3 regions of the Mesorhizobium kamtschaticum genome follow, and region 1 is predicted to be linked to each of the others. Evidence: predicted binding sites of a transcription regulator. Region 1 holds the regulator's gene; each other region holds the start of a gene.

What was found. Region 1 encodes LexA, which represses DNA repair genes until DNA is damaged. Its sites were predicted from a motif close to TGTTCNNNNTGTGTTCNG; they were not measured.
Region 2: dinB (DNA polymerase IV) is a predicted target of LexA. The motif match lies at 6,576-6,593, and genes of this name have one in related genera.
Region 3: AC0V7N_RS30530 (PA0069 family radical SAM protein) is a predicted target of LexA. The motif match lies at 4,721-4,738, and genes of this name have one in related genera.

What each region holds. Positions count from the first base shown of each region.
Region 1 is NZ_CM149691.1:4,764,952-4,774,451, forward strand. It holds gene gltA (citrate synthase) at 1-587, opposite strand, end outside; gene gltX (glutamate--tRNA ligase) at 771-2,195, opposite strand; partial or broken gene AC0V7N_RS23555 (ComEC/Rec2 family competence protein) at 2,298-4,752, shown strand; gene lexA (transcriptional repressor LexA) at 4,746-5,483, opposite strand; gene AC0V7N_RS23565 (GntR family transcriptional regulator) at 5,866-6,600, opposite strand; gene kynU (kynureninase) at 6,767-8,014, shown strand; gene kynA (tryptophan 2,3-dioxygenase) at 8,019-8,855, opposite strand; partial or broken gene AC0V7N_RS23580 (AMP-binding protein) at 8,852-9,500, opposite strand, start outside.
Region 2 is NZ_CM149691.1:3,653,619-3,663,118, forward strand. It holds gene AC0V7N_RS18030 (ABC transporter ATP-binding protein) at 1-21, opposite strand, end outside; gene AC0V7N_RS18035 (LysR substrate-binding domain-containing protein) at 153-1,079, shown strand; gene AC0V7N_RS18040 (NUDIX hydrolase) at 1,196-1,666, opposite strand; partial or broken gene AC0V7N_RS18045 (sterol desaturase family protein) at 1,972-2,381, shown strand; gene rsgA (ribosome small subunit-dependent GTPase A) at 2,512-3,549, opposite strand; partial or broken gene AC0V7N_RS18055 (PIN-like domain-containing protein) at 3,894-4,906, shown strand; gene AC0V7N_RS18060 (hypothetical protein) at 4,932-5,276, shown strand; gene dinB (DNA polymerase IV) at 5,298-6,545, opposite strand; gene AC0V7N_RS18070 (winged helix-turn-helix transcriptional regulator) at 6,796-7,212, opposite strand; gene AC0V7N_RS18075 (dihydrofolate reductase family protein) at 7,323-7,910, shown strand; partial or broken gene AC0V7N_RS18080 (alpha/beta hydrolase) at 8,098-8,837, shown strand; gene AC0V7N_RS18085 (sigma-70 family RNA polymerase sigma factor) at 9,021-9,500, shown strand, end outside.
Region 3 is NZ_CM149691.1:6,119,121-6,128,620, reverse strand. It holds gene AC0V7N_RS30560 (AtpZ/AtpI family protein) at 1-145, shown strand, start outside; gene AC0V7N_RS30555 (F0F1 ATP synthase subunit A) at 202-960, shown strand; gene AC0V7N_RS30550 (F0F1 ATP synthase subunit C) at 1,028-1,252, shown strand; gene AC0V7N_RS30545 (F0F1 ATP synthase subunit B) at 1,311-1,892, shown strand; gene AC0V7N_RS30540 (F0F1 ATP synthase subunit B) at 1,903-2,394, shown strand; gene rnhB (ribonuclease HII) at 2,643-3,338, opposite strand; gene AC0V7N_RS30530 (PA0069 family radical SAM protein) at 3,492-4,646, opposite strand; gene AC0V7N_RS30525 (glycosyltransferase) at 4,797-5,324, shown strand; gene AC0V7N_RS30520 (hypothetical protein) at 5,472-6,446, shown strand; gene AC0V7N_RS30515 (GFA family protein) at 6,453-6,893, opposite strand; gene moaB (molybdenum cofactor biosynthesis protein B) at 7,037-7,591, opposite strand; gene AC0V7N_RS30505 (4-(cytidine 5'-diphospho)-2-C-methyl-D-erythritol kinase) at 7,578-8,492, opposite strand; gene AC0V7N_RS30500 (membrane protein) at 8,504-8,689, opposite strand; gene AC0V7N_RS30495 (S49 family peptidase) at 8,829-9,500, opposite strand, start outside.

The DNA.
Region 1 (9,500 bases):
TGGCCGATGTGGTATTTGTAGGCCATCGCCGCGATCGTCGGCATCTTGGCGATCAGCCGCATGGAAGCGACCATGCGCTGGTACGGGTCGGAAATGTCGGTGGAGTCGTGATAGAAGGCCGACAGCGCGCCGACCACGCCGCACATCACCGCCATCGGGTGCGCGTCGCGGCGGAAGCCGGTGAAGAAGCGCGACATCTGCTCGTGCACCATTGTGTGGCGCGTCACGCGGTAATCGAAATCGTCCTTCTGCGCCTTGGTCGGCAGTTCGCCATAGAGCAGGAGATAGCAGACTTCGAGGAAGTCGCCGTGTTCGGCCAACTGGTCGATCGGATAGCCACGATGGAGAAGAATACCGGCATCGCCGTCGATGAAGGTGATCTCGGACTCGCAGCTTGCCGTCGAGGTGAAGCCGGGGTCGTAGGTGAAGGCGCCGGTCGTGCTGTAGAGCGAGGCGATGTCGATGACGTCGGGCCCGACCGAGCCGCTTCGCACCTTGAATTCATGGGTCTTGCCGGCGAATTCAAGCGTTGCCGTAGCCTCTTGGTTCGCGCCGCCCACATCCAGTTTTTTCGCAGCTTCGGTCATTGCAAACTCCTTCTTGTTTCCTCATGCCGGCAAAGGCAAATTCTGCAGAGCGACACGTCGAAATCACCGCAATGCGCGTATTCGCCACCGCATTTTAGGAGGTGCGTGCCAGATTGGGCCAGAGCCTAATGTTGCACTGCGAAACGCGCCTTTCAATGCCAATCTTCTTGGGCCAGTTTGCTCCTAATCGATTTGATCCGCTATGCGCGCCAGGCTCTCCTCGCGCCCAAGCACGGCAAGCACGTCGAACACGCCCGGCGAGGTGCTTTTGCCGGTGAGTGCTGCCCGCAAGGGCTGGGCCACGGCGCCAAGCTTATGGCCACCAGCCAACGCATAGTCGCGGATCGCGGCTTCTGCCGCGGCAGCCGTCCAGTCACCTGAAAGCCCGTTCAAAGCTTCGTGAGCGCCACGCAGGATCTTGCGGGCATCATCATTGAGCAGGAGGGCCGCCTTGTCGTCGATCGGCAGAGGGCGCGTGGCAAACAGGAAGGCGGCGCCATCGACGAGCTCGACCAGCGTCTTGGCGCGCTCCTTCAGGCCCGGGAGGGCCGCCAGCAACTGCGCCTTATTCCTGTCATCGAGGCGCGCTGCCATCGCCGGCCCACCTTCGAGATAGGGCAAGGTGGCGATGAAGATGTCGAACAGTTCGGCATCGGCCAAGCGGCGCATATGCGCGCCGTTGATCGCCTCCAGCTTGGCGAAATCGAAGCGGGCCGCGCCCTTGTTGACGTCGCCGATGTCAAACCAGGAGACCATGTCCTTGATCGACATGATCTCGTCGTCGCCGTGGCTCCAGCCGAGACGCGCCAGATAGTTGAGCAGCGCCTCCGGCAGGTAACCCATGGCGCGATAGGCCTCGACGCCGAGCGCACCATGCCGCTTCGACAGCTTGGCGCCGTCGGCGCCATGGATCAGCGGGATGTGCGACATCGACGGCACATCCCAACCCATGGCGTTGTAGATCACGGTCTGGCGGGCGGCATTGGTCAGGTGGTCGTCGCCGCGAATGATGTGCGTGACACCCATGTCATGATCGTCGACGACGACGGCATGCATGTAGGTCGGGTTGCCGTCCGAACGCAGGATGATGAAATCGTCGAGATCCTTGTTGGGGAAGCGCACCTCGCCCTGGACGCGGTCGTGCACGACCGTTTCGCCTTCGGTCGGCGCTTTGACGCGGATGGCGCCCTTGACGCCGGGCGGTGCCTCGGATGGATCGCGATCGCGCCACTGGCCGTTGTAGCGCGGCGGCAGGCCCTTGGCCCGAGCCGCCTCGCGCATGGCCTCCAACTCGGCAGGTGTCTCGTAGCTGTAATAGGCCTTGCCCAGGCGCACGAGTTCCTCGGCGACCTCGCGGTGGCGCGGCGCACGCTCGAACTGCGATATCGCCTCGCCGTCCCAGGAAAGCCCAAGCCAGGTCAGCCCATCCAGAATGGCCTGGGTGGCCGCCTCGTTGAAGCGTTCGCGGTCGGTATCCTCGATGCGCAGCACCATCATGCCGCCGGTGTGCTTGGCGTACAGCCAGTTGAACAGCGCCGTGCGCGCACCACCGATGTGCAGATAGCCGGTGGGCGAGGGGGCAAAACGGGTGACGACCTTGTCGGACATGGAACTCTCGGAAACCATCTGAAGCGGGGTGCGGCTGCACGGACTTTCGCGCGTTGCGCGTTCATGTAGCATAGGGCGTCAGGGGTGCAAGGGGCAGACCCGATGGCTGGACGAGGCCGAGGCTCGGATGAGGGCGAGGACGCTGTTGTCGGCGTCAGCGAACGGTCCCTGTTTGCGACGCCTTTGGCGACCCCACCGCCACCGTCGCCACTTGTGCCGGGCTCCAGTAAGCCAGCGTTGCCGGCGAATGTTCCAGCGCCAATTCCGTCCACCGAAACAGGCAGGATTGTGCGTGTGCGCCGGCAACTGGGCCGGATTTCACTGCCTCGCCTGCGCCACAGCGTGGCGGCCTCAGCAGAGCTGGAGCTTGACCGGGGCATCGCCTTCCTGCTGGTGCCGGTCTGTCTGGCCGCTGGAGCGATCGGCTATTATTCGCTGGCAGTGGAGCCTGATTTTGCAAAGCCTGTCGCGGTCGTCGTGCTGATGGCGATCTGCGCGCTTGTTTCGCGCTCCTGGCCGAAAACCCATCTGGGCTTCATGGCGGCATTGTTGTGCGCGCTGGGCCTGCTTGCCGCCAAGGTCGAGACATGGCGAGTGGGCACCCAGATGCTGGGCTCGGAAATATCGACGCAACTGACCGGCCGCGTGGTCTCACTGGAGCAGATGGAGTTCTGGCCGCATCCGGCTGACTATAGACGTGACGTCGACCGCGCGGCCGAAACTGCGCTATGCGCCGGAAAGGGTCCGGCTTTCGGCGCGCAATATCCCGGCGGAAATGACCGCCGGCTCCCTGGTCACCGGCTACGCCAAATTGTTGCCGCCGACTGGCCCGGTGCGGCCGGACAGCTATGATTTCTCCTTCGACAGCTATTTCGCCGGCATCGGCGGCAGCGGCTTCTTTCTCGGCAATCCGAAGCTTGTCTCCGCCGACGACGGCGAGATGCCGCTCTCGGCCCGGCTTTTCTCCGGGATAGAAAATGCCCGCGAAGACATCGCCGACCATATCCGGGCCACGGTCGGCGGTGCCGAAGGCGAGATCGCGGCAGCGCTGATCGTTGGTGTCCGCGCGGGCATTCCCGACGAAATCAACGAAGCGATGCGGCGCACCGGCATCTATCACATCATCTCGATTTCCGGACTGCATATGGCGCTTGTCGCCGGCACCATCATGGGTCTGCTGCGCGGCGCCTTGGCGCTGTTTCCGGATTTTTCCGCGCGGCGACCGGTGAAGAAATACGCGGCTGCCGCGGCACTTCTCTCGATCGCCGCCTATCTCGTCATTTCCGGCGTCGTCGTTGCCGCCGAGCGCAGCTTCATCATGCTGGCGGTGATGCTGATTGCCGTCCTGTTCGATCGCGCGGCGCTGACCATGCGCAATCTGGCGATCTCGGCGATCGCCGTCATCGTGGTGTCGCCGCACGAAGTCGTCGGCCCGAGCTTCCAGATGTCGTTTGCCGCGACGGCTGCATTGGTCGGCGCCTATGCCGGTTGGGCGGATCACCATGCGGGAAAGGCAAGGCCGCCACCGCCAAAGCGATCCCTGCCGAGCTTTCTCACGCGAAAATTCCTGCTGGCAACGGGCGGCTTGGCCATGACCTCCATCATCGCCGGCTGCGCCACGGCGCTGTTTGCCATCTGGCATTTCCAGCGGGTGTCGCCGCTCAGCCTGTTCGCCAATCTGGCCGTCATGCCGATTGTGTCAGTCGTGATGTTCCTGGCCGTTGCCAGCGCGTTGCTGATGCCGTTCGGATTGGATGCGCCATCCCTTTACCTCATGGGCAAGGGTCTGACGGCGATGATCACGATATCGGCGTGGATATCGGAACGCTCTCCGATCGATGCGGTCGGGCTGATCTCGCAGCAATCGGTCTTGCTGGTGACCGTCGCCCTGGTCATCGCGACGATGGCGACGACATGGCTGCGGCTCGCAGCGCTGCCATTCGCGCTTGCCGGCCTGCTGACGGTGTCGGATACGCGCACGCCCGATGTGCTGATCTCGGAGGACGCGCGGCTGGTCGCGCTGCCGATCGGCGGCGGTGAACTCGCGGTCAGCCGGGCACGTCCGAACGAATTCACCGTCGACAACTGGAAACGCGCGCTGACATCGGAAACCATCGTCGTGCCGGAGATGTTCAGCAAGGCAGACGGGCAATTCGACATTGCCGATGCGGTCAACCTGCCACCGGGAGCACCGTTCTATTGCACGGACGGCGTCTGTCTCGCCCGGCACCCATCCGGCGCGATCATCGCGCATGTCGAAGATCGCAAGGACACATGGAAGGCCTGCGGTTTCGCCGATTTGATCGTCGTCAATGACGCGACGGGCTACGACGCCTGCCTCAATCCGCTGGTTCTCGTCGTCACCAAACGGCAGCTCGCACGCAAGGGCAGTGCTGCCGTCTTCTTCGACCGCCAATCAGCGACCGGTCCGCCAATCGTCAGCTTCGCGGTGGACGGGCCGTATCGGCCCTGGCATGCGCAGCGCAAATACTCACGTGAGGCGAGGGGGCTGTTGCCCTGGCGCAAACCCGAAAAGCCGGCCGCTCCTGCTCAGTAGCGCCGGATCAGCCCGACGAGCTTGCCTTGCACCTTGACCCTGTCGGGGCCGAAGATGCGCGTCTCATAGGCCGGATTGGCGGCTTCAAGCGCGATCGAGGCACCCTTGCGGCGAAACCGCTTCAGCGTCGCTTCCTCTTCATCCACGAGCGCCACGATGATCTCGCCAGGCTGGGCGGTATCGGCGTTGCGGATGATGACGGTGTCGCCATCGAAGATGCCGGCCTCGATCATGGAGTCGCCCTTGACCTCCAGCGCATAGTGCTCGCCACCCATGATCATGTCCGGCGGCACCGAGATCGAATGCGTCTGATGCTGGATGGCATCGATCGGCACACCGGCGGCGATACGCCCCATTACCGGGATCGACACGGCGGAAACCACGTCGTCGTCATTGCCGGCCGCGGGCAAGCGCGACGGCGCCGGCTTGATCTGGCGACCAAGGCCGCCTTGGCCGAGACTGCCCTGGATGACGCTTGGCGAGAATTTCTTTGCCGCGTTGAGGCCGGGCGCTATCGAATCCGGCAGCCGTAGCACTTCCAGCGCGCGCGCCCGGTTGGGCAGCCGGCGGATGAAACCGCGTTCCTCCAGCGCCGTGATCAGGCGATGGATCCCTGACTTGGAGGCGAGATCGAGCGCTTCCTTCATCTCGTCGAAGGAGGGCGGAATGCCGCTTTCCTTTAGCCGTTCATGAATGAACATCAAGAGTTCATGTTGCTTACGCGTCAGCATGGCAGCCCCCAAGGCTTGAACAAAAGGTCTGAACCAGAATCGAAAAACAAACCCAGAACAAACACTATCTGTTCCAGTTGTGTTCTGCAACCGTTTAAAGTTTAGTGAATTTGTTAAGGCGGCTGAAATTATTTGCCGCCTGGGAGCGGGCCGTGTTCGACGCCTGCCTGCCGCCGCAGTGCGCTCGCTGGCTTTGAAATTGTTTTGGTTAATGGCCTGTGGCCTATCCTGTTCCGAGGTCTGGCATCAGTTGCCGACAAGGCTCGATGAGAGGTCTTTCTCCCTTTCACCGATCATTGGCTTGCCGTGAACGAAACGAAGCCAAAATGCCAACTTTACCGAGAAATTGCCATACTGGCGTTGGTCCACGATCCTCGTTGCGCTAGCGCTCGTTTATGCTGCCATCGCCGGCATGGACATAGACATGCAGCGTATAGCCGATGTGGGCGATCATCAGGGTTTTCGCGCGCTTGATGTTACGATCCAGTGCCGCCTCCATGAGCGCGGTGTGATGTTCGATTGTGACCGCCTGGCGCAACGCTTCCACGGCTTCCTCATAACCATGCTGCAGGCCGGCGGCCGCCCGCAGCGTTGGCGCAAGGCCGAGAAAACGGTGATGGCGACGCAATTGATCCGCGATCGTGGAATGGAAGGTCAGCAGCCAGGGCGATGCTGCCGCGCTGAGCAGCGCCGCGTGGAAAGCCTCGTGCTTTTCATCCCATTCGTCGACCACTGCGTCGGATGGATCGTCGACCGCGGTCTTGCAACGCGACAGCCGGTAATGCGCGGCGACGACGGCGTTTTCCCAATCGTGGCCACCTTTCTCGATCGATTCCTGGAGCAGCGGCAATTCGACGACACACCTGGCGCGCGACAGGTCTTCCAATTCGATGCGCGAAACCGGAGCGACGGCAAAGCCGCGATTGCTGATGGAAGTCACCAGGCGCTCCGCCTCCAGTCGCGACAGCGCTTCGCGCAACGGTGTCCAGCCAATGCCATAGCTGTTGCGCAGCGCGCTGAGCTTGAGCGGCGCGCCGGGTCGCAGACGGGTCGTGAGGATATCGCGACGCAGCAGCCTGTAGGCCGCTTCCGTCTTCGAGAGTCCTTCGTCCAGCATCGTTGTCCCATCCTTAGGCTGTCACGTCACGATTATATATGAAAGCCTTCCATGGCGTAAATTATATATAATGTTTGACAGAGTCTGGCCGACTGCCCATGGTCGGCCAGCCGATTTCACCTGACGTGTTCATCTGGGCGCGCCTATGCGCGAAGGACAATCGATCATGAATGCAACGCTCGATCTCGCAGCAGTCGAAGCCATGGATGTGGCGGATCCGCTGCGTGCCATGCGCGACCGGTTCATTCTGCCGGAAGGCGTGATCTATCTCGATGGCAATTCGCTGGGTGCCGCGGCCCCCGCCGTCTTCAACGAGTTGCAGAAGGCCGCGACGCAGGAGTGGGCGCAAGACCTGATCCGTGCCTGGAATACCGCCGGCTGGTTCGACATGCCGGTCGCGCTTGGCGACCAGCTGGGGCGCCTGATCGGAGCGGCGACGGGCCAGACGGTGGTCTGCGATACGACCTCGATCAACATCTACAAGGTGCTGCATGCCGCACTCAACATGCGGCCGGACCGCTCGGTCATCGTCGCCGAGGGTGACAGCTTTCCAACCGATCTCTACATGGCCGAGGGCGTGGCCTCGACGCGGCCGGGCACGGTGCTGCGGCTCGAGGGCGTTGATGCTCCGACCATTGAAGAGCTGATCGACGAGCGCGTCGCCGTCATCCTGGTCAACCACGTCAATTACAAATCCGGGCAACTGCGTGACATGGCCGCGCTGACGCGCAAGGCCCACCAGGCCGGCGCGCTGATCGTTTGGGACCTCTGCCACACGGCCGGTGCGCTTCCGGTCGAGCTCGACAGCGCGAATGCCGATTTCGCCATCGGCTGCACCTACAAATATCTCAATGGCGGGCCGGGCGCGCCGGCCTTCATCTATGCCGCGAAACGCCATCACGACGATGTCCATCAGCCGCTGAGCGGCTGGTGGGGCCATGCGCGGCCGTTCGCCTTCGAACAGGGTTTTGCTGCCGGCGTCGGTATCCGCAGGTTCCTGTGTGGAACCCAGCCGATGTTGTCGATGCGGGCGCTCAAGGGCGCGCTGGATATTTGGGACGATGTCGACATGGCAGAGGTGCGCAGGAAGAGCATCGCGCTCACCGACCTGTTCATCCAGCTCGTCGAAGCCAGGTGTGGCGCCTACGGCCTTGAACTGGAAAGCCCGCGCGACGGCAATGCGCGCGGCAGCCAGGTGTCGTTCCTGCACCCGCATGGCTACCAGGTGATGCGAGCCCTGATCGAGCGCGGCGTGATCGGCGATTTTCGCGCACCCTCGACCATCCGCTTCGGCTTCACGCCGCTTTACGTGGGCTACCGGGACGTCTGGCAGGCGGTCGAGGTGCTGGAGGACATTTTGCGGACCGGCGCGTGGCAGGATGCGCGTTTTGCCGTGAAGACAGCGGTTACCTGAGAAACTAGAGCCGGGTGCGGACCGTCCAGAGTTCCGGAAACAGCACGACCTCGAGCATCTTCTTCAGATAGGACGCGCCCGACGTGCCGCCGGTGCCCCGCTTCAGGCCGATGATGCGCTCGACCGTGGTGACATGGTTGAAGCGCCAGCGGCGGAAATAATCCTCGAAATCGACCAGCTTCTCGGCCAGTTCGTAGAACATCCAGTAGCGCTGCGGATCGCGGTAGACGGTCTGCCAGGCGACCAGGACCTCTTCATTCTCGGTGCGGGTTTCACGCCAGTCCGTGCGCTTGGCATCGGCGCCGATGTCGAATCCGTTGCGCGCCAAAAGCAGCAGCGCTTCATCGTAAAGCGACGGCTCGGCCAGGATCGCCTCCAGCTTGCCGCTGAGGTCCGGCCGGTGCTTGTGCGGCCCGAGCATTGCGAGGTTGCGGTTGCCGGCCATGAATTCGATGGCGCGGTACTGCCAGGACTGGAAGCCAGAGGATTGGCCGAGCGCGTCGCGGAACTCGGTGTATTCGCTTGGTGTCATCGTGCGCAGCACGTCCCAGGCGTTGTTGAGCTGTTCGAAGATGCGGGCGACGCGCGACAGCATCTTGAAGCTCGGCTCAAGCCGGTCGGCACGGATGGAGCGGATCGCGGCGCCAATCTCATGCAAGGCGAGCTTCATCCAGAGCTCCGAGGTCTGGTGCTGGATGATGAACAGCATCTCGTCATGCGCCGACGACAGCGGCGTCTGTGCCTCGAGGACTTTTTCCAAATGCAGATAGTCGCTGTAGGACATGCGCTCCTTGAACGACATCTGTGCGCCTTCGGACGCCGGATCGTAGGGCTCGCTCAATTGATTTTCTCCGTGCGCAGCCGGAAGCGCTGGATCTTGCCGGTCTGGGTCTTGGGCAGGGCGGTGATGAATTTGACCGAGCGCGGATATTTGTAGGGCGCGATCGTTGCCTTGACGTGGTCCTGCAGGCGCTTGATGGTCAGCGCGTCCGGCGCCACGCCCTGCACCAGCACGACATGCGCTTCGACGATCTGGCCACGTTCGCCATCCTCGGCGCCGATGACCGCGCATTCAGCGACATCGGGATGCGACAGCAGTGCTGCCTCGACCTCAGGGCCGGCAATGTTGTAGCCGGCGCTGACGATCATGTCGTCGGAGCGCGCGGCGAAATGGAAGAAACCGTCCTCGTCCTGGGTAAAAGTGTCGCCGGTGAGGTTCCAGCCGTCGCGCACATACTCCTTCTGCCTGTCGTCGGCCATGTAGCGGCAGCCGGTCGGGCCGCGCACCGCCAGCCGTCCGGTCTCGCCACGCGGCACCTCTCGCATCGCGTCGTCGACGATGCGTGCCTCATAGCCGCCCACCGGCTTGCCGGTCGATGCGGGCTTCATGTCGTCAAAGCGGTTGGAGATGAAGATATGCAACATTTCGGTGGCGCCGATGCCGTCGAGGATCGGCTTGCCGGTTTTCTCAGTCCATTCCTCGAAG
Region 2 (9,500 bases), 1.1 Mb from region 1:
CGGAGCACGCGGTCGTCCCATTTGCCGTTCCCTGTGATCGTTTTTCTTCAGTTCGGGGTCTCACGGCGGGCACTGCCGAACAAGAAGGTAGAACTTGATTCCTTTTTAGTTTTGCTGATGTATCGAGGCTCGATAAAACCGAGATTGTCTCTGTGACCAACCGTCTTCCCGCTCTGCGAGCCCTGCAGGCCTTCGAGGCGGTCGGGCGGCTGGGCAGCGTCACTGCCGCTGCGCTGGAGCTTGACGTATCGCCCGGTGCGATCAGTCAGCACATTCGTGGGCTCGAATTGGACGTGAAAGTTTCGCTCTTCGAGCGGCAAGGGCGCAAACTGGTCATAACGTCCTGGGGCGAAATATACCTTGAACGCATTCGTGCAGGTTTCGACCAATTGCGTTCGGCCCAGGACTCTCTTCAGAGAGCGCGCCTTAAATCAGGAATAGTGCTGAGTGCCCCTCCCTCCATCACCATTCGGTGGATCAGGCCCCTCATGGTCGAGTGGCACCGATTGTTTCCAGGTATAAATGTGCGGTTGATCGGGGAAGACGATGAACCGGTTCTTGCGGAAGCAGAGGTCGATTTTCGAATCTCCTACGGCACGGCGCGCCATCGCTACGCCCACTTTTCAGACCTGTTCTTCGATTCGGTCGCGCCCGTCTGCTCTCCCGCATTTCTCGCTCGTCACCCGGTATCGAGCCCGGATGACGTGCTAGGGGGCGCTCTCATTGGGATTGAGTGGCAACACCCACAGCAGTCCTCGCCGTCATGGTCCCACTGGGCCGGTCATGTCGGTTTGGCACCACCGGAGAAGGCCTGTGAATTGTCGTTTTCCCTTTCGAGTGCTGCCATCGATGCCGCAGCAAGTGATGGCGGTTTCGTGTTGGGACAAATGTCCATGGTCTCGGAAGAGCTCGCCAAGGGAAGGCTGGTCGTAGCGTTCGACAACTGGATGGTTCTTCCAGAACCTTATGCATTGGCATGGAATCCCGCGTCTCTTGATCGCCCCCATGTCAGGGCATTCCGGGATTTTCTCATCCGCGCTGGAAAAAAATTTAATACACGGCCGGATCGACGCCGCTGAAAGACAAAGCGGTTTGGCAAAACTGCCCATCCAGTGGTGTGCGAAACGATCTGTGTGCCTGCGACCGTCGCGTTTCGCGAACGCGACTTGAGCGTTCCCGGGGACATGGCCGGCAGCTAACCGGCATCCAATTGCTTCAGCAAATCCAACAGCATCGGGCGCTGCCCCACAAGGATCTTGACCTCGGCCTCGGCCAGGGTGAACCAGCCGGCCTTGTTGACTTCCGGAAATTCCTTGATCGACCCGGACCGCGGCGGCCATTCCATGGTGAAGCTGTTGCTCTTGATGGTGGTCACATCGATCTCAGCATGCGTTTCGACCGACCAGGCGATGACAATCTTGCCGCCCGGCTGCTTGTAATCGCCGAGGCGCTTGAAGGGGCCGTCGACCGTGATACCGAGTTCTTCCCCGGTCTCACGCCGTGCTGCCGCCAACTCGTCCTCGGTCTCCTCGACGAGGCCTTTCGGGATCGACCAGGCGCCATCGTCCTTCTTCGCCCAGAATGGGCCGCCGGGATGGACCAGAAGCACGCTGATATCGCCACCGCTTTGACGATAAATCAGCAGGCCCGCACTGCGTTTTGCCATGATTGCATGTCCGTTTGCGGCGCTGGTGCGAGTCGGCCGATTCTGCAGGGATCATGGGTGCCGAACTTGCACCGGGAAATTGCGACGCTATGTCAGATGCATCTGCATTGCACCTCACCCGCGAGTTAGGCAATCTGGTAGCATCGTTTCTGGGGCGGCGTCGAGAATCAGATGGGGCGTCCGGAATGCAACTGGGTCTGATCGGTTACTACAGCGACTTCGTGGTCTATCCGCTGGTGATCGCCCTCTTGGGGGTGGCCGGGCTGATAGAGGCCGGGGAAGAGAGCGCGCCGGAATGGATCGGCATGGTGCTGATCTGTCTCGTTCTGTGGACGTTGATCGAATACGTTCTGCACCGCTTCGTCCTGCATCACGTTCCCTACATCAGGGATCTGCACGACCGTCACCATGTCGAGGAACGCAGTCCGGTCGGCACGCCGACCTGGCTCAGCCTCGGCGTGCATGCGCTGATCGCATTGCCCGTCTGGATGGTTTCCGGTTTCGCCACCGCCAGCGCGGTCGGCTGCGGGCTGATGCTGGGTTATCTCTGGTACATCAGTGTCCACCACATGATCCACCACTGGCATCCGCCCATCCCAGCTATCTCTACGCACTCAAGCGCCGCCACGCGGTGCACCATCATATCGACGACAACGCCAATTTCGGTGTGACGTCGCTGTTGTGGGACCGGGTTTTCGGCACGGCGCGGCTTTGAGGGCAGTAGGGCAGTAGGGCAGTAGGGCAGTAGGGCAGTAGGGCAGTAGGGCAGTAGGGCAGTAGGGCAGTAGGGCAGTAGGGCAGTAGGGCAGTAGGGCAGTAGGGCAGTAGGGCAGTAGGGCAGTCGTTCAGCGCCGTTTGCCGCGGCCGGCGGGGGACTTCGCTCCGTGGGGCCCGCTCTGCACCGGCGTGTTGTGCTGGTTTTCTTCCGACAGTTTGCGCCAGCGGGCAAGACGCTCGGGATCGAGCGTGCCGGCCTTGATGGCAGCCTGCACCGCGCAGCCCGGTTCGTGCACATGCGTGCAGTCGCGGAATTTGCATAGCGGTGCCAGCTCGGTGATCTCGGCAAACAGTGTGTCGATGCCGTAGCCGACGTCGCTGACCTGCAGCGTGCGCATGCCGGGCGTGTCGATCACCCAGCCGCCGCCGGCAATGGCATGCAGCGACCGCGCCGTGGTGGTGTGGCGTCCCTTGGCGTCGTGTTCGCGAATGGCTCCGGTCTGCTGCCGCGATTGCTGCGCCGATCCGGCCAGCGTGTTGACCAGCGTCGATTTGCCGACGCCGGAGGAACCGATCAGCGCCACCGTCTGCCCCGCGCCGCACCAGGCGGCGAGTGCGGTCGCGGCATCCGCTATGCGTGGGTTCAGCGTCACCACGGCCAGGCCGCGCTGCAGTGCGGCGGCTTGGCTTTGGTACGCCTCGGCGTCTTCAGCCGTATCGGCCTTGGTCAGCAGGATCACCGGTGTCGTTCCGGCCTCGTTGGCCAGCGCCAGATAGCGCTCGAGCCGGGCGATGTTGAAGTCGGCATTGCAGGAGGTGACGATGAACAGCGTGTCGACATTGGCCGCGGCCAGCTGCGGCACCCGGCCGCCCTGGGTGCGGCGCTCCAGCACCGTCTTGCGGGTCAGGCGACGCTTCACAAGCTGATCATGCGGCTCGACCAGCACCCAGTCGCCGACGGCATAGTCGCCGGTGGTGGCCTGCGGCGGCAATGTCAGGTCCGTTTGCCCCGTCTGGGACAGGCCACTAAGGCGATCGCGATGCACCATGGCAATGCGCGTCGGGATCAGGTCTGCGTCATCGGGTTCAAGCTGATCGCCGAAGAAATCCGACCAGCCAAGGCTGGCGAGGGAGAGTAGCTGAGGGGCGGTCACGGCCTGGACCAAGGGTGCGGCGTCGCTGACATCGGACAGTATCCCGGCAAGATGAGAAAGGCACGGACCTCTCGGGCAGGCGATCCGCCCACGCCGCTGTATGGGCGGCGTGGCGGGGTTTGGCAAGCATTTGCCCGAGACAAGGGGTCGGGGAAGCGCCAGCAGCGTCAAGGTGCATGGCTATGGACGAACCGGGCCGATCGCTCTCACAACTCCTTTCCGCCAGTTCCCCAAATTCGTCGGGCACCGAGCGTGCCACCGTCAACCGCCTGTTGCCGAATCTACAGCAATATTTCGCAGGCTAGATTGACGTTATCTTTGGTTCGCGTGATGCTTGTTCAAATGGAATTTTCGAAATGCGAACCGCCCTGCATCAGTTTTTCCGCCCGAACAAGGAAGAGTTCGAGAGGCTCTGGAAGGATGCCTTGATAAGCTTCGATGCGAGCGCTTTGCTGAATATTTATGGGTACTCCCATGACACTCGCGACGAACTGCTATCGATTTACGCCAATTTTTCTCATCGTGTTTTCTTACCTTACCAGTTTGCCTTGGAGTATGGTCGTAATCGTTCGAAGACGATACATAAGCAGATTAACAAATATATACAGACAGAGGAAAGTATAAGGAAGATTTTGACTGAACATGCAAATAGCAAAGAGCATCCATATTTCACCGAGGCGGCGATAGCATCGTTAAAAAAGGTCCAAGACGAATTGTCTGACGGGCGCTCGAAGATGGAAAAAACTATCGCATCTGATGATTATACAGATTTAATACTTACGATATTCGAAGGGAAGATCGGCCCAGAGCCGACGGACGAGGCTTTGAAGGAGCTGCACATCAAGGGAAAGGCGAGGTTCGGCGGATCAGTCCCGCCGGGCTATAAGGATGCCAAGGACAAGCCCGAGCCAGACTGCTATGGCGACTATATCGCCTGGGAACAGCTCATGGATATCTCTAAGGAAAAAAATCTGACTTCATTCTGGTCATCGACGACACAAAGGAGGATTGGTGGCAGTACGAGGGTTCGCGCACTGTTGGGCCTCGCCCCGAATTGCTCCGTGAATTTAGAAAAGTTACCGGAAAGTCGATTTGGCTTTATACATCAGAGGGATTTCTGCGAGCTACGAAAGATTACACTAAACTCGACGTCGCTGGCAGAACCATCAACGAGGTCGAAGCGCGTATCGAAGCTCGAAAGTCAGTTCGCGTCAAAGTTAATGGAGAGAAATTGAAGGTTAAGTTCCATCTTGATCTGCCACCTGAGGGCGCACCTACCGATGAGTTCGGTCCTAAGAGGATTTCAGACTCGGATCCGGTTGCGGCTAGCGAAGACAAGATAGCTGGACCGACGGGCGAAGATCAATAAAAAAATACGAGTTAGGAGCTAATACGTGGCTGTCCGAGCGTTTTCAGATAATCCAGAGAAACTTTTGACGCTGATAAAGCGTCGGATGGCTGAAAATCGTATTTCCACATGGCAAATAGACGATGAAGGGGACTTAACCTTGACTTCGGAATCTTGGGTGAACAAAGCTTGGATGAGACCGAAGATTATTAAAGATTGCCTTTTGTTTAACATTGTTGGGTCAAAGACCGTTAAAATGACCGCTGTTACCTATGGTGTATATCATGGGAGACTTATTCAGATGCTCATAACTCATTTTGATACGGCGCTGAACACGGCCTCTGCTACCGCGCTTCCTACTAGTGGAGACCTCCTGCCGAACCAATCCTGATTGTCGACTCAGCCGATATTCTCACAACTCCTTCTCCGCCAGTTCCCTGAATTCGTCGGGCACGGAGCGTGCCGCTTCCAGCGCCACCGTGCCGTAGCCGACCGCTTGTTTGCCGAAGCGCTCGCGGATCTTGTCGATGGCGCGGTCGGCGCCGAAGCGGGCGAGGCCTTTTTGGCTGCCGGGCCGGTGTTTCTCGTCGGCGAGGCCGAGCGGCAGGTCGAGCTGCAACGCGGCACTTTCCTCGAGATGTGACACCGAGATCGCCAGCAGCGAGATGGTTCTCTCATGCGGGTTATCGGCTAGCACGCCGCGCACCAGGTCTTGCGCGATTTCGGCCAGCATGGTGGTCGCCGAGATAGGCTGGTCGAGGGTGATGGAACGGGTGACGGCGCGGAGATCGGCGAAGCGCACGCGCACCGTCACCGTGCGGCCGGGCCGCGCCTTGGCGCGCAGCCGGCTGGCGACGCGGTCAGCCAGATGCAGCAGTGTCGGCACGATCACCCGCGCCACGGCGGGTTTCTGGCCAAGTGCTGACTGGGCGCCGGCCGAGTGCGCCCGGCGCTTGGTTTCCAGTTTGCGCGGGTCGCGATTCCACGACAGCGCCGACAGCTTTTCGCCGGCGGCCGGGCCGAGCAGACGGGTCAGCGCGCCGCTGTGCGTTCTCGCCAACTGGCCAATGGTCTCGATGCCGATTTCGGCCAGCCGCGCCTTGGTCGCAGGGCCGACGCCCCACATCAGTCCGACGGGCAGATCGTGCAGGAAGGCCAGCTCGGTTCCAGGGTCGACCACCACCAGCCCGTCGGGCTTGGCGACCTGCGAGGCGATCTTGGCCAGATGCTTGGTGCGCGCCACGCCGATCGAGATCGGCAGGCCGAGTTCAGCCCGCACGCGGCGGCGGATCGTCGTGGCGATCTCGTGCGGCGACCCGAACAGATGCGTGCAGCCGGCGACATCAGCGAAGGCCTCGTCGATGGAAATGCGCTCGACCACCGGCGTGAAATCGTCGAGTACCTTGATCGCCGCGTCGCCCAGCCGCTGGTAGTGGCTGAAATTGCCGCCGACGAAGATCAGCTGCGGGCAAAGCTCGCGCGCCTTGCGCCCCGGCATGCCGCCGCGCACGCCGAAGGCGCGCGCTTCGTAGGATGCCGCGAGCACCACACCGCCGCCGACCGCGATCGGCTTGCCGCGCAGCGACGGATCGAGCAGTTGTTCAACCGAGGCATAGAAAGCGTCGAGATCGGCATGCAGGATGGTGGCTGTCGTTTCCATCCGGCTGCATATCCAGGGTTGCTGATGGACTGGAACAGATAGAGAACAAATGGCGATTGTTGTCAAGCCGGGCAGTGGAAAGCTCCCCCTTCTCCCCTTGTGGGAGAAGGTGTCGCCGAAGGCGACGGATGAGGGGTGTTCCAGGGAACGCCAGCGTCTCACTCCGCTGGAACACCCCTCATCCGTCTCGGCGCTATCGCGCCGATCCACCTTCTCCCACAAGGGGAGAAGGAAGACAGCATGCCGCCGTCTACACAATATGCTCGGCCCGCAGTGCGGCCTTCATCCGTTCCAGTGCTGGTTCACCTCCGGCCGCCAGTTCATCGGCGACCCGCGCCAGCTTGTCGTCGGCCTTGCGGTGCTTGCTGCCCCAGGCGCCGAGTGTGGCCAGCACCGGCAACAGGTCGATGCCGGCCTCGGTCAGCCGGTAGATCGCCTTCAGCCCGTGGCTCGGGTCGTCGCTGCGGGTAAGAATGCCTTCGTCCTGCAACGTCTGCAGCCGTTCGGCCAGCGTGCGCGACGAGATGCCTTCGTCGGACTGCAGGAATTCGCGAAAGTGCTTTTTCCCGGCGAAGATCAGGTCGCGGATGATGAGCAGCGTCCAGCGGTCGCCGAGCAGTTCCAGCGACAGGTTGATCGGGCAGCCGGATCTTTCGCGCGTCGACATCTCTATGGTTCCATTTTTAAATCACTTTACTATTGACATCATTTTTGTCCTCCGTCAATGGTTCCAAAAGTAAATCATGCCATTTGAGCCGGAGCAACAGGGAGACGGGGATGAAAAAGCTGATCCTGCAGATGCAGATGTCGGTCGACGGTTTCGTCGGCGCCAATGAAGACCATCCCTGGCAGCTCTGGGAATGGGGCGACGACATCAGCTGGAACGAGGAGTTGAAGCGAGACTTCAACGCCATCTTCGCCGGCATCGATACGATCCTGCTCAGCCGCAAGATGGCGGAAGAGGGCTATCTCAGCCATTGGGGCAATGCAGCGAAGAAGTATCCGGCAGATCCATTCTTCGCCTTCGCTCAGCGCATCGTGGAGGCACAGAAGGTGGTGCCGAGCGACAAGCTGAAAACCTCGCGCTGGGAGCGCGCGAGGGTGGTGAGCGGCGACCTGCCGCGCGAGGTCGCTGCACTGAAGGCAGGCGAGGGTGCTGATATTGCCGTCTTCGGCGGCGCCGGCTTTGCCTCGGCGCTGATCGCGGCCGGGCTGGTTGACGAGTTCCAGCTGTTCATCAACCCGGCGGTGCTGGGCGCTGGTCGCCGCATCTTCGACCAGGGCGGTTTTGCCAAGCTGCTTCTGCTCGGCTCGAAGGCCTATGCCTGCGGCATGGTGGTCAACCGCTACGCGCAGGCGGGTTGAGGGCGAGAGAAAATCCCGATCTGACGTATCCTTTTTGTCCGCCCGTTCGTCTGTGGTTCCTAGAGGTCGCGCAGTCGCGATCCGCAACCCCGGGAGACTTATCATGGCGAGTATCGAGAGCGAGGCGAACAGGAACCACTATGCGGCGATCGTCGCCAATGCCGGCAAGTTCAACAGTCCGCAGGCGATGATCGATTTCAACGACACCAGCTGGACGGCGCTGACCGGCGAACCCGGCGGCGTCGACTATATCGAGGTCGATACCGGCGGTGTGCCGGCGCTATGGGTCGTGCCAAAGGGCGCGGACGAGGAGGGGGCACTGTTTTACGCGCATGGCGGCGGCTTCCTCGGCGGTTCGATCTACACCCACCGCAAGCTGGTCGGCCATCTGGCCAAGGCCGTCGGCTGCCGGGCCTTGCTCTATAACTATCCGCTGGCGCATCAGGCCAAGCATCCGGCCAGACCGAGGCGGCGATGGCGGCCTGGAACTGGCTCGTCGACCAGGGCTTCGACACCAGGCGGATCGCGATTGCCGGCGATTCCTGCGGCGCGGTGCTGAGCTATGGCGTCCTGCAGCGGCTGCGTGCCCAGGGCCGGCCGCTGCCGGCCGCCACGCTGATCATCTCCGGCTGGTTCGACATGGCGCTGACCGGCGCCAGTTACGAGACCAACCGCGAGAAGGATCCAGCCTTCGCCAGGGAGTCCGTCGACTGGCTGGTGACCAATTTTATCGGCGACAGCGACCGGCTCGATCCGGAGGTCAGCGCGCTCTACGCCGACCTCTCCGGCTTTCCGCCCGTCTTCCTGCAGGCCGGCGCCGACGAGACGCTGGTCGACGAAAGCCGCATGTTCGCCGAGCGTGCGCGGCAGGCTGGGTCGAGACGCGGCTCGACGTCTTCGACGGCATGCTGCACTCCTTCCAGATGATGGCCGGCCGGGCGCCGGAAGCCGATGACGCGATCGGTCGCTTCGCCGCCTGGCTGCGACCGAGGCTGGGTCTGCCGGTTGCTGGCGACAACGTCGCCGACAACAGAGCGGCCTGACCATGGGCCGGCTTGTGGATGCGCGCCGCTTGCGCGATGCTGTGGCAACGCCGAGCGACGTGCCGCGATGAACCAGCAGATCCGCAAATCCCCCGAAGCGAGGCAAGGCTTTGAGCCGCGCCTCGACCCCGAAGGCTTGTTCGACCTGCGCTACAGGGCGTTCCTGGAGACGGTCTCGCATTTGCGTGTCCGCCTCCACCGCTATTGCGCGCGCATGACCGGCTCCGCCCTCGACGGTGAAGACATCATGCAGGAGGCGCTGTTCGAGGCCTATCGCAAGATCGGGCTGCTCGACGATGCACAGGCGCTGCGGCCATGGCTGTTCCGCATCGCCCATAACAGGTGCATCGACTTCATCCGCAGCCGCCGCACGCGGCTCAAGGCCGAAGCAGGCTATGCCAGTGATGAGATCGTGCTGCCCGTCGAGCCCGCTGGTCCGGGCGCCGGCCGCGCCATCGAGCGGCTGGTGGTGCACCTGCCGCCGAAGGAGCGCGCCTGCGTGCTGCTCAAGGATGTCCTCGATCATTCACTGGACGAGATCGCCGAC
Region 3 (9,500 bases), 1.4 Mb from region 1:
GGCGGGGACATCGCCGTTCGGTCTGATCGTTTTCCTGCTGCTTGGTTTTGGCGCCGGCGTGCTCAATGTCATGCGTTCCGCGGGCGTTGTGGCAGAATTCGGACAGGGCGATAAATCGCGCTCTGGCCGGGACGACAGCAAATAGCCGCTGACAGGCGGCAATGATAATTTGGCCGTACGCGGCATTGACGGGGTTAGAACGTGGCAGCTGACAAGGTCGATCCGATCCACCAGTTCCATATCATCAAGCTGATTCCGATTAACATCGGCGGCTATGACCTGTCCTTCACCAACTCTGCGCTATTCATGGTCGCGACCGTGGTCGTTGCCGCCGGATTCCTGTTCCTCACGACGTCGAGCCGCAGCCTGGTTCCTGGCCGGATGCAGTCGATCTCCGAGATGGCCTACGAATTCGTCGGCAACATGCTGCGCGACGCTGCCGGCACGCAGGGCATGAAGTTCTTCCCGTTGGTATTCTCGCTGTTCATGTTCGTGCTGGTCGCCAATCTGCTTGGCCTGTTCCCCTATTTCTTCACCATTACCAGCCACATCATCGTCACCTTCGGTTTGGCCATCCTGGTGATTGGCACCGTCATCGTCTACGGCTTCATGAAGCATGGCCTTGGCTTTCTAAAGCTGTTCGTGCCGAAAGGTGTGCCTCTCCTGATGATGGTGCTTGTCGTTCCGATCGAGGTGATTTCCTTCGTATCGCGACCGGTCAGCCTCTCTGTTCGTCTGTTCGCCAACATGCTCGCCGGCCACATCACGCTGAAGGTTTTTTCGGGATTTGTCGTCAGCCTGAGCGCGCTGGGTGCGCTTGGCATTGCGGGTTCGATCTTGCCACTGGCTATGGCGGTGGCGTTGACGGCGCTGGAGCTGCTAGTGGCGCTCTTGCAGGCTTACGTCTTTGCGGTGCTGACCTGCATGTATCTGAACGACGCCCTGCATCCTTCGCACTAATTAGAGTTTCCGGCATGGCTGCCGGATGGAATCGCAACGGAATTTTAGATCCAAAGGAGTTGAACAAATGGACGTGGAAGCAGCAAAGTACATCGGCGCCGGCATCGCTTGCCTGGGCATGGGTGGCGCGGGCATTGGCCTGGGCAACATCTTCGGCAGCTATCTCTCGGGCGCGCTGCGCAATCCGTCGGCTGCTGATGGCCAGTTCGGCCGTCTGATTTTCGGTTTTGCCGTGACCGAAGCGCTGGGCATTTTCTCCCTTCTCATCGCGCTTCTGGCACTGTTCAAGTAAGCCTTGCGCCATCTGGCCCGACGCCACGGCGTTCGGGTCTGAATTTCGGGGATAGTCCATGTTCGTGACATCTGCCTTTGCGCAAGAGTCCGCGCCTGCCACAACGGAAGGCGACACGCATTCCGGTACCGGCGTGCCTGCGGAAGCACACAGCGCGTTCCCGCCATTCGATCCTGCGACCTTCCCGTCGCAGCTTCTTTGGCTGGCGGTCACGTTCGGGCTGTTCTACCTCTTCCTGAAGCGGGTGGTGATGCCGCGTGTCGCTGGCATCATCGATGTCCGCAACGATCGCATCAGCCAGGATCTCGATCAGGCGAGCAAGTTGAAGGGCGAGGCCGACGCCGCTGTTGCTGCCTACGAGCAGGAACTGGCGGAGGCCAAGAAGAACGCCAACTCGATCGGCCAGCAGGCCGCGGATGCGGCCAAGGCGGAAGCCGAGACCGCACGCAAGAAGATCGAGGCCGCGCTCGACGAGAAGCTCGGCGAGGCCGAGGCTCGCATTTCGTCCATCAAGGCCGATGCCATGAAGGAAGTCGGCAGCATTGCCGAGGACACCGCTTCGGCAATCGTCGAGGCCCTGGTCGGCGGCAAGGCCAGCAAGGCCGAGATCGCGGCCGCGGTCAAATCCGTGGCCCGGTGAGGAGCGCATCATGGACGCTACATCTCTCGCAACGCTCTGGGCCACGATCGCCCTGATCATCTTCCTGGGCGTCGCCATCTACATCAAGGTGCCTGGCATGATCGCCAAGGCACTTGACGCCCGCGCCGCCAGGATCAGCAGTGAGCTCGACGAAGCCCGCAAGCTGCGTGACGAGGCCCAGCAATTGCTCGGCCAGTACAAGAAGAAGCGCAAGGAAGCCGAGCAGGAGGCTGCCGACATCGTTGCGGCGGCCAAGCGCGAAGCCGAAATGCTCGCCGCCGATGCGCATAAGAAGTCCGAAGACTACGTCGCCCGGCGCACCGCGCTTGCCGAACAGAAGATCGGTCAGGCTGAGCGTGACGCGGTCGCCGAAGTCCGCGCCAGCGCCGTCGACATCGCCGTCGAAGCCGCCCGCGCACTGCTGGCCGCCAAGGTCGACGTCAAGGCCGGAGCCGATCTGTTCAAGGCATCGCTTGCGGATGTGAAAGCCAAGCTGAACTGAGCTGAAAAAATTTGGAAATCAAAAAAAAGCCGCCCGGGCAACCTGGCGGCTTTTTTGTTGTAGCGCGGATAATCTCCCCCCTTGAGGGGGAGATGTCGCCGAAGGCGACAGAGGGGGTCGTTTCGACCGGACGCGACGCCCATGAGACGTTGAAGAAGAGGCTGGCGCTTCACGCTCGGCGACCCCCTCTGGCCTGCCGGCCATCTCCCCCTCAAGGGGGGAGATACCGCTCCGCCGCTTTCGCCAGCTCAGTCCAGTCCGGCCAAGCCGTCTTCCTCGACCACCTCAGCCCCGCCAAGCCTGAATGGCGCAAACGACACGCGGTGCAGTCGTGCCACCGGGCCATGCGCCTCGATCGCCGTGCGGTGACGGGCGGTGGCGTAGCCCATATGGACTTCGAAGCCGTAGCGGTCGTGGTGGCTGCCGCAACCACACATCATGCGGTCGCGCATCACCTTGGCGACGATCGAGGCGGCGGCGATCGATTGCGAGCGTTGGTCGCCCTTGATCAGCGCACGGCCGTCGCACGGCAGCCCCGGCGGCACGTCGCGTCCGTCGGCGAGTGCAAGCTTCGGCCGCACCGACAGTCCGACCAGGGCGCGGCGCATCGCCTCGAGGCTCGCCTTGAGGATGTTGCTGCCGTCGATGCCCTCGGCGCTGATCGAGGCCATCGAAACCGCCTGCGCGGAGCCAAGAATGCGCAGGAACAACGCCTCGCGCTGCAAATGGCTCAGACGTTTGGAATCGTCGAGGCCTTCGGGGATGTTGGCGGGGTCGAGCACAACAGCCGCGGCGACGACCGGTCCAGCCAGGGGGCCGCGGCCAGCCTCATCCATGCCGGCGACCGGCCACAGGCCTTCGGCCATCGCCTTCGTCTCGAAGGAGAAATCGGGTTTCTCGACGATTTCGAAGAGAAGCGGAGAATCGGAACGCGCGCGAGCCATGTTGCGGCGAGGTTCGCATTGGCTCCGATTCTCCGCAAGTCCCTCCGGGTCGGGTGGGGCGCCGGACCGGGAGGGCACCGTCTGCAGGCCGGGGCAGGCCGGACGGGATTTCTTGCCGTGTGGCAGGTCAGACCGCCACGGCGAATTGCATTTTCAGAGCAGCATCAGCTGTTCCTGGTCTTTTCCAGCGGCGACGAACTGGTCGGTGCGCAGCGTGCGCCGTTCGGCATTGAGACCGAGCCGCTTGGCGGTGATCTCGAAGCGGCGGCCGATCTGCCAGGCGTAGGGGCCGGCACCCTTCATGCGCTTGCCCCATTCCGAATCGTAATCCTTGCCGTCGCGCATCGAGCGGATCAGCGACATCACGTGGCGATAGCGATCGGGATAGTGGCGCAACAGCCAGTCCTTGAAGATCGGGCTGACCTCCAGCGGCAGGCGCAGCACGACATAACCTGCCTCGCGTGCGCCGGCTGCGTGCGCCGAATCGAGGATCCGTTCCATTTCTTGATCGGTCAGGCCGGGGATGATCGGCGCCACCATGACCGAAGCCGGGATGCCGGCATCCGAGAGCTGCCGGATCGCCTCCAGCCGCTTGGTCGGCGTCGACGCGCGGGGTTCCATGGTGCGCGCCAGCATGCGGTCCATTGTCGTCACCGACAGCGCCACCTTGGCTAGCCCGCGCTCGGCCATGCGCGACAATATGTCGATGTCGCGCGTCACCAGGGCGGACTTGGTGACGATGCCGACCGGATGGCCGCGCGCTTCCAGCACTTCGAGGACCTCACGCATGATCCGGTACTGCTTCTCGATCGGCTGGTAGGGATCGGTGTTGGTGCCGATGGCGATGGTGCGCGGCTGGTAGCCGTCCTTGGACAGCTCCTTGTCGAGCAGCCGCGCCGCATCTGGCTTGGCGAACAGCTTGGATTCGAAATCCAGCCCCGGCGACAGGGCCATGAAGGCGTGCGTCGGCCGCGCGAAGCAATAGACGCAGCCATGTTCGCAGCCGCGATAGGGGTTGATCGATCGGTCGAAGGAAATGTCGGGCGATTCGTTGCGGGTGATGATGGTGCGTGGCTTTTCCACCTGCACCTCGGTCTTGAACGGCGGCAGTTCCTCCAGCGAACTCCAGCCATCGTCGAAGACATGCCGGCTGACGGGTTCGAAGCGACCGGACGGATTGATGCCCGCCGACCGGCCGCGATTGCGGTCCGGACGGATGCGCATGCCACTCTGCTCGATCATCGCATTGGCCATTTCGGCGCGTCCTGCTCCGAAGGCTGCAATGTCGGCGCGCACGATCGGTTCCATCTTGGCCCGCTCCCAGGGACTGTCCATGTTGTGTCGAATCGCTCTGTTCATGAAATTATTCCTATTTCGCCGATGAGAACAAAGCAAGAACTTTTTATGCTGCGCCGCAAAAACTGGCGCTGTGCGCGGCTTTCCGCTATTCGGCTAAACATGCTCAGTGTTCTCATCGAAACGCGCAATGACGAGGAGGCTCTCGCCCGCACGCTCGCCTCGCTGATTGGCGGCGCGGTCGAGGGGGTGGTGCGCGAGGTCGTCGTCTGCGATGCCGGTTCCACCGACCAGACGCATCATGTTGCCGAGCATGCCGGCTGCCAGTATGTGGCGAGCGGCGGTATCGCTGCCGGGATCCGGCAGGCCAAGGGTGACTGGCTGCTGCTGCTGGAACCGGGCGCGCGGCTGGTGGAAGGCTGGATCGAAGCGGTCGTCGTCCACACCGGCAGGCAAACCATGGCGGCGCGATTCTCGCGGGCGCGGGGCAGCCGCACGCCGTTCTTGGCTCGGGTGTTTTCGGGAAATCGTGCGCTCGCCGATGGGCTGGTCATCAGCAAGCGGCAGGCCGCGTCCTTGTCGAAGAGCGCCGGCAGCGCCGAAGCGCTGGCGCGTGGCCTGGCGACAAAGAGGCTCGATGCCGAGATCTGGGTGGCGCCGCCGAAGCAGCAGCACCGCTCGCCAAAGTGATTTTTTTCGGCTGCTCTGTTCATTGTGCATTGCACAAAATCTGACGTGGGGTTAGCCTTCTTCTGAAGTGGGTGAATTGGGTTTGGGTCATGCGAGTGGTGAGCACCGATGCGGCATCGGGTTGTCACTCTCATAGAAGAGGACCCGATGAACCTTTCAACGCCTGACAAATCCGGTGCTGCCAGTCTCGAGGCCATTGCGCGCAATGGTAGCCTGCTGCGGCGCATTGCCGTGCGCATTCCGACCTATCTCACGGACCTTCGCGAAAACCCTGCCTGGCTGCCGATGTTCATGCTGGCGCGCACCATGCCTGGGCGCCGCATGCACTGGCTGGGTGCAAAACGCGCCCGTCCTGCCGACACTGTTGGGGATACGATGTTTTCCGGCGTCTCGCGGGCGACAGTGGTCGATGCGCTGCGCCTCGACGGCCTGTTTTCAGGTCTGGTCTTGCCGCCTTACATCCACGAAGAGATTGCGGATTTCGCAGGGCGTACGCCTTGCTTCGGCAATTTCGACCGCCGTCTCGAATTCATGCCGGGCGAGCATGCGCAGGCTGAGAAACGCCTGGGCCGTTCGCTGCTCAGCGGGCACTATTTCGAGCGCATCCTCGACTGTCCGGCGGCACTCGCCATACAGCGCGATCCGCTGCTTCTCGACGTTGCCGCGCACTACCTTGGTGGCCAGGCGAAACTGATCACGACACGCGTCTGGTGGAGCTTTCCAACCGGCGAAGCCTCGGATGCCGACAAGAACCTTGCCTCGCTCGGCAAATATCATTTCGACCTCGACGACTGGCGCATGCTGAAATTTTTCTTCTACCTCAAGCCCGTCGACGCCGACACCGGTCCGCATGTCTATGTCAGGGGCAGCCATAACAGGCGCGCCATAAAGCATCAGCTGACCCTGTTGGTCGGTCATCCCGCCCAGGAGGTGCTGGACGTCTATGGCGAGCAGAGCCCGGTGACGCTGACCGGCGAAGCCGGCCTCGGCTTCGTCGAGGACCCCTTCGGTTTCCACATGGGCACCGTGCCGGCGCGCACGCCGCGGCTGATGATGGAAGTCGGTTTCGGTGTTTCGCGCCCCTCGCGCCGGCGCTTTCACGGCGAGCCGGTCATCCGCTGAGCGCGATCAGTCGAAACGCATCTCGACCGGCATCCAGCGAAGGCGGCGCCTGGCTTGGCGTTGCTCTCTGCTTTCCCTGTCGAAGTCGACAGGGATCGGTTCCCGATTGAATGCCCTTTGATCATCCAGGGCGTTGATGATGACGATTGCCCGCGCATCGTCGTCTCCGGCGATTGCATCGTTTCCGGCGAGTGCGGCGACATAGACGCCGCATTCCCCGCAGATCAGATAGTCGGCCGTCCTCAGCCCGAACCGGTAGTTCCGCAATCGCTCGGCGTCCTTCACCAAAATGATCAGCCTGCCGTCCGGATCGGCGACGGCGCGCGCGCCATGTCTGACACAGAACGAGCATTGGCAGGCGCGGATTTCGATTTGCGAGGGGTCGAGCTCGGTTGAAAATCGAAGGCGTATGTTGCCGCAATGGCATCCGCCGGTGTGCTCGTTCATTGCATCTTCCCCATCATGATCGGCCATGGCCGTTCCATGGGAAGGTACTTTCTTCGGCATCCGGTTTGGAATGGCGTTTCGAAGGCACTGCTGGCGTTCTGCCTGGCAAAGGCGGCGTGAAACCGGGGCTTTGCCCTGGGTTTTTACGGAGCCGACGTCCCGCGCCGCAGATGCTCGTCCAGGCGCGGCATGATCTCGACGAAGTTGCAGGGCATGTGCCGGTAATCGAGCTGCGCCTTGAGGATGCCGTCCCAGGCGTCCTTGCAGGCGCCGGGCGAGCCCGGCAGCACGAACACGAAAGTGGCGTTGACCACGCCGCCGGTCGCCCGGCTCTGGATCGTCGACGTGCCGATCTTGTCGTAGGAGATGCGGTGGAACACTTCCGAAAAGCCATCCATGCGCTTTTCGAAGATCGGCTCCAGCGCCTCCGGTGTCACGTCGCGTCCGGTGAAGCCGGTGCCGCCGGTGGTGATGACGACATCGATATCTTTGTCCCGCGACCACGCCAGGACCGTGTCGCGGATCTTTTGGCGGTCATCGGTGACGATGTCGCGGGCGGCCAGGATGTGGCCGGCCTCGGTGACGCGGTCGGCCAGCGTCTGGCCGGATTTGTCGTCGGCAAGGCTGCGCGTGTCCGAAACGGTCAGCACCGCGATGCGCACGGGAATGAAGGAACGGCTCTCGTCAAGTCTGGCCATCAGCTCCCTCCGAGGCGATGCTGCGCGTCGCCGCGACGAACCAGTCGGGCTGGCGGCCGCGGATTTCGGCCGCCGCGCGCTTGGCGACATTGCCGGTCTCGAACAGGCCGAAACAGGTCGCGCCCGATCCGGACATGCGTGAAAACCCCGATCCCGCTTTGTTCAGCCACGACAGCGCTCGGCCTATGGCGGGCTGCATCGCCAGGGCTGCCGGCTCGAGATCGTTTCGGGTGACCTCCAGCCAGTTGCGCAGGCTGTGAAAATCGATGCTGCGCGGCAGCGGCGGCAGGGGTTCGTTGTCGCGGCGGGAAAGCGCTGCGAACACATCCGCCGTCGAGACCGGCGTGCCTGGATTGACCAGCACCAGTCCCAGCGCCGAAAAGTCCGGCACCATCGACAGTTCGTCACCAATGCCGCGCGCCACCAGCGGCTTTGCCGCCAGGCACATCGGCACATCGGCGCCAAGCGAGAGACCGATCCGCGCCAGCCCGGCATCGTCCATGTCCAGGCCCCAGCTCTGCGCCAGCCCGCGCAGCACGGCCGCCGCATCGCTCGACCCGCCGCCGACGCCGGAGGCCACCGGCAGGTTCTTTTCGAGTTTTATGAAGACGGGCGGGGCTCGCTCGGGGCCGGCCTCCCTTCGCAAGGCATCGCGCGCCTTGAGCACCAGATTGCTGGCGTCGAGAGGAACTGCCGGCGCATAACGACCGGACACGGTAAACTCATCGCTGTCGGCGAGCGCGATCTCGACCCGGTCGCCAAAACGCGTGAACACCGCCAGGCTTTCGATCAGGTGATAGCCGTCAGGGCGCCGGCCGGTGACATGCAGCGCCAGATTGATCTTGGCGTGCGCGTGCCAGGTACGCGCACCGGTGTCGGTGTCCGCCGCAACTGATGTCAGCGAAATGATGCTCAGTCCTTGGCCAGCCGGTATTCGCCGGTCTTCGGATCCTTGACCAGCGTTCCCATCGCGCCGTTGGCCGCCTGCTTTTCGGTGCGCCGCACCTTGGCCGTCACGCGCTCGGCTTCGCGCACGAAAGTGCGGTAGCCGAAATAGGCGGCGACGCCAACGACGGCGAAGAAAATGATCTGCGGCATGTCACAACTCCTACCACGCTGGGCCGGCAAGGCGGCCGGTCGGGTCGGTTAATGCATGTCGCGCAAAACTGTGTCCGGTTTTGGGAAAACGACGTGCATAAGACTACAAGCACCCATGCTAGACGGTTTTGCCGGTTTTTCAAAGCCCGAAGCGAGCCCACAATGCGCGCTCTTCCGCCGCATCGATGACGCCGCTGGCGGCAGCAGCGGCAATGTCGGGCGCTGAAAAGCCCTTGCTGGAACCGAACAGGCCGAAGCGGCTGAGGAAACCGCGCGGCGCCGAGACCAATCTCAGCTGGGTTTTCGCCCCAAACCGGGTCTTCAGCACCGTGCGCATGTCGCCGAGCGCATCGACCAGGCCGAGCTCCAGACCCCTTTTGCCCGTCCAGAACAGGCCGGTGAACAGGTCCGGATCGTCCTTCAGCTTGGTGCCACGCCGCTCCTTGACGAGATCGATGAAGGTGTCGTGCACCTCGAGCTGCAAAGCCTTCAGCCGTTCGACGTCTTCCTTCTTCTCGGGCTTGAACGGATCGAGCACAGCCTTGTTCTGGCCGGCGGTGTGGACACGGCGCTCGACCCCGATCTTCTTCATCAGTTCCGGGAAACCGAACGAAGCCGAAACCACGCCGATCGAACCGACGATGGACGATGGATCGGCGAAAATCTCGTCGCCGGCGACCGCGATCATATAGCCGCCCGAGGCGGCGACGTCCTCGACGAAGACCAGCACCTTCTTGTTCTTTTCCACCGCCAGGTCGCGAATGCGCTTGAAGATCAGCCGCGACTGCACCGGCGAGCCGCCGGGCGAATT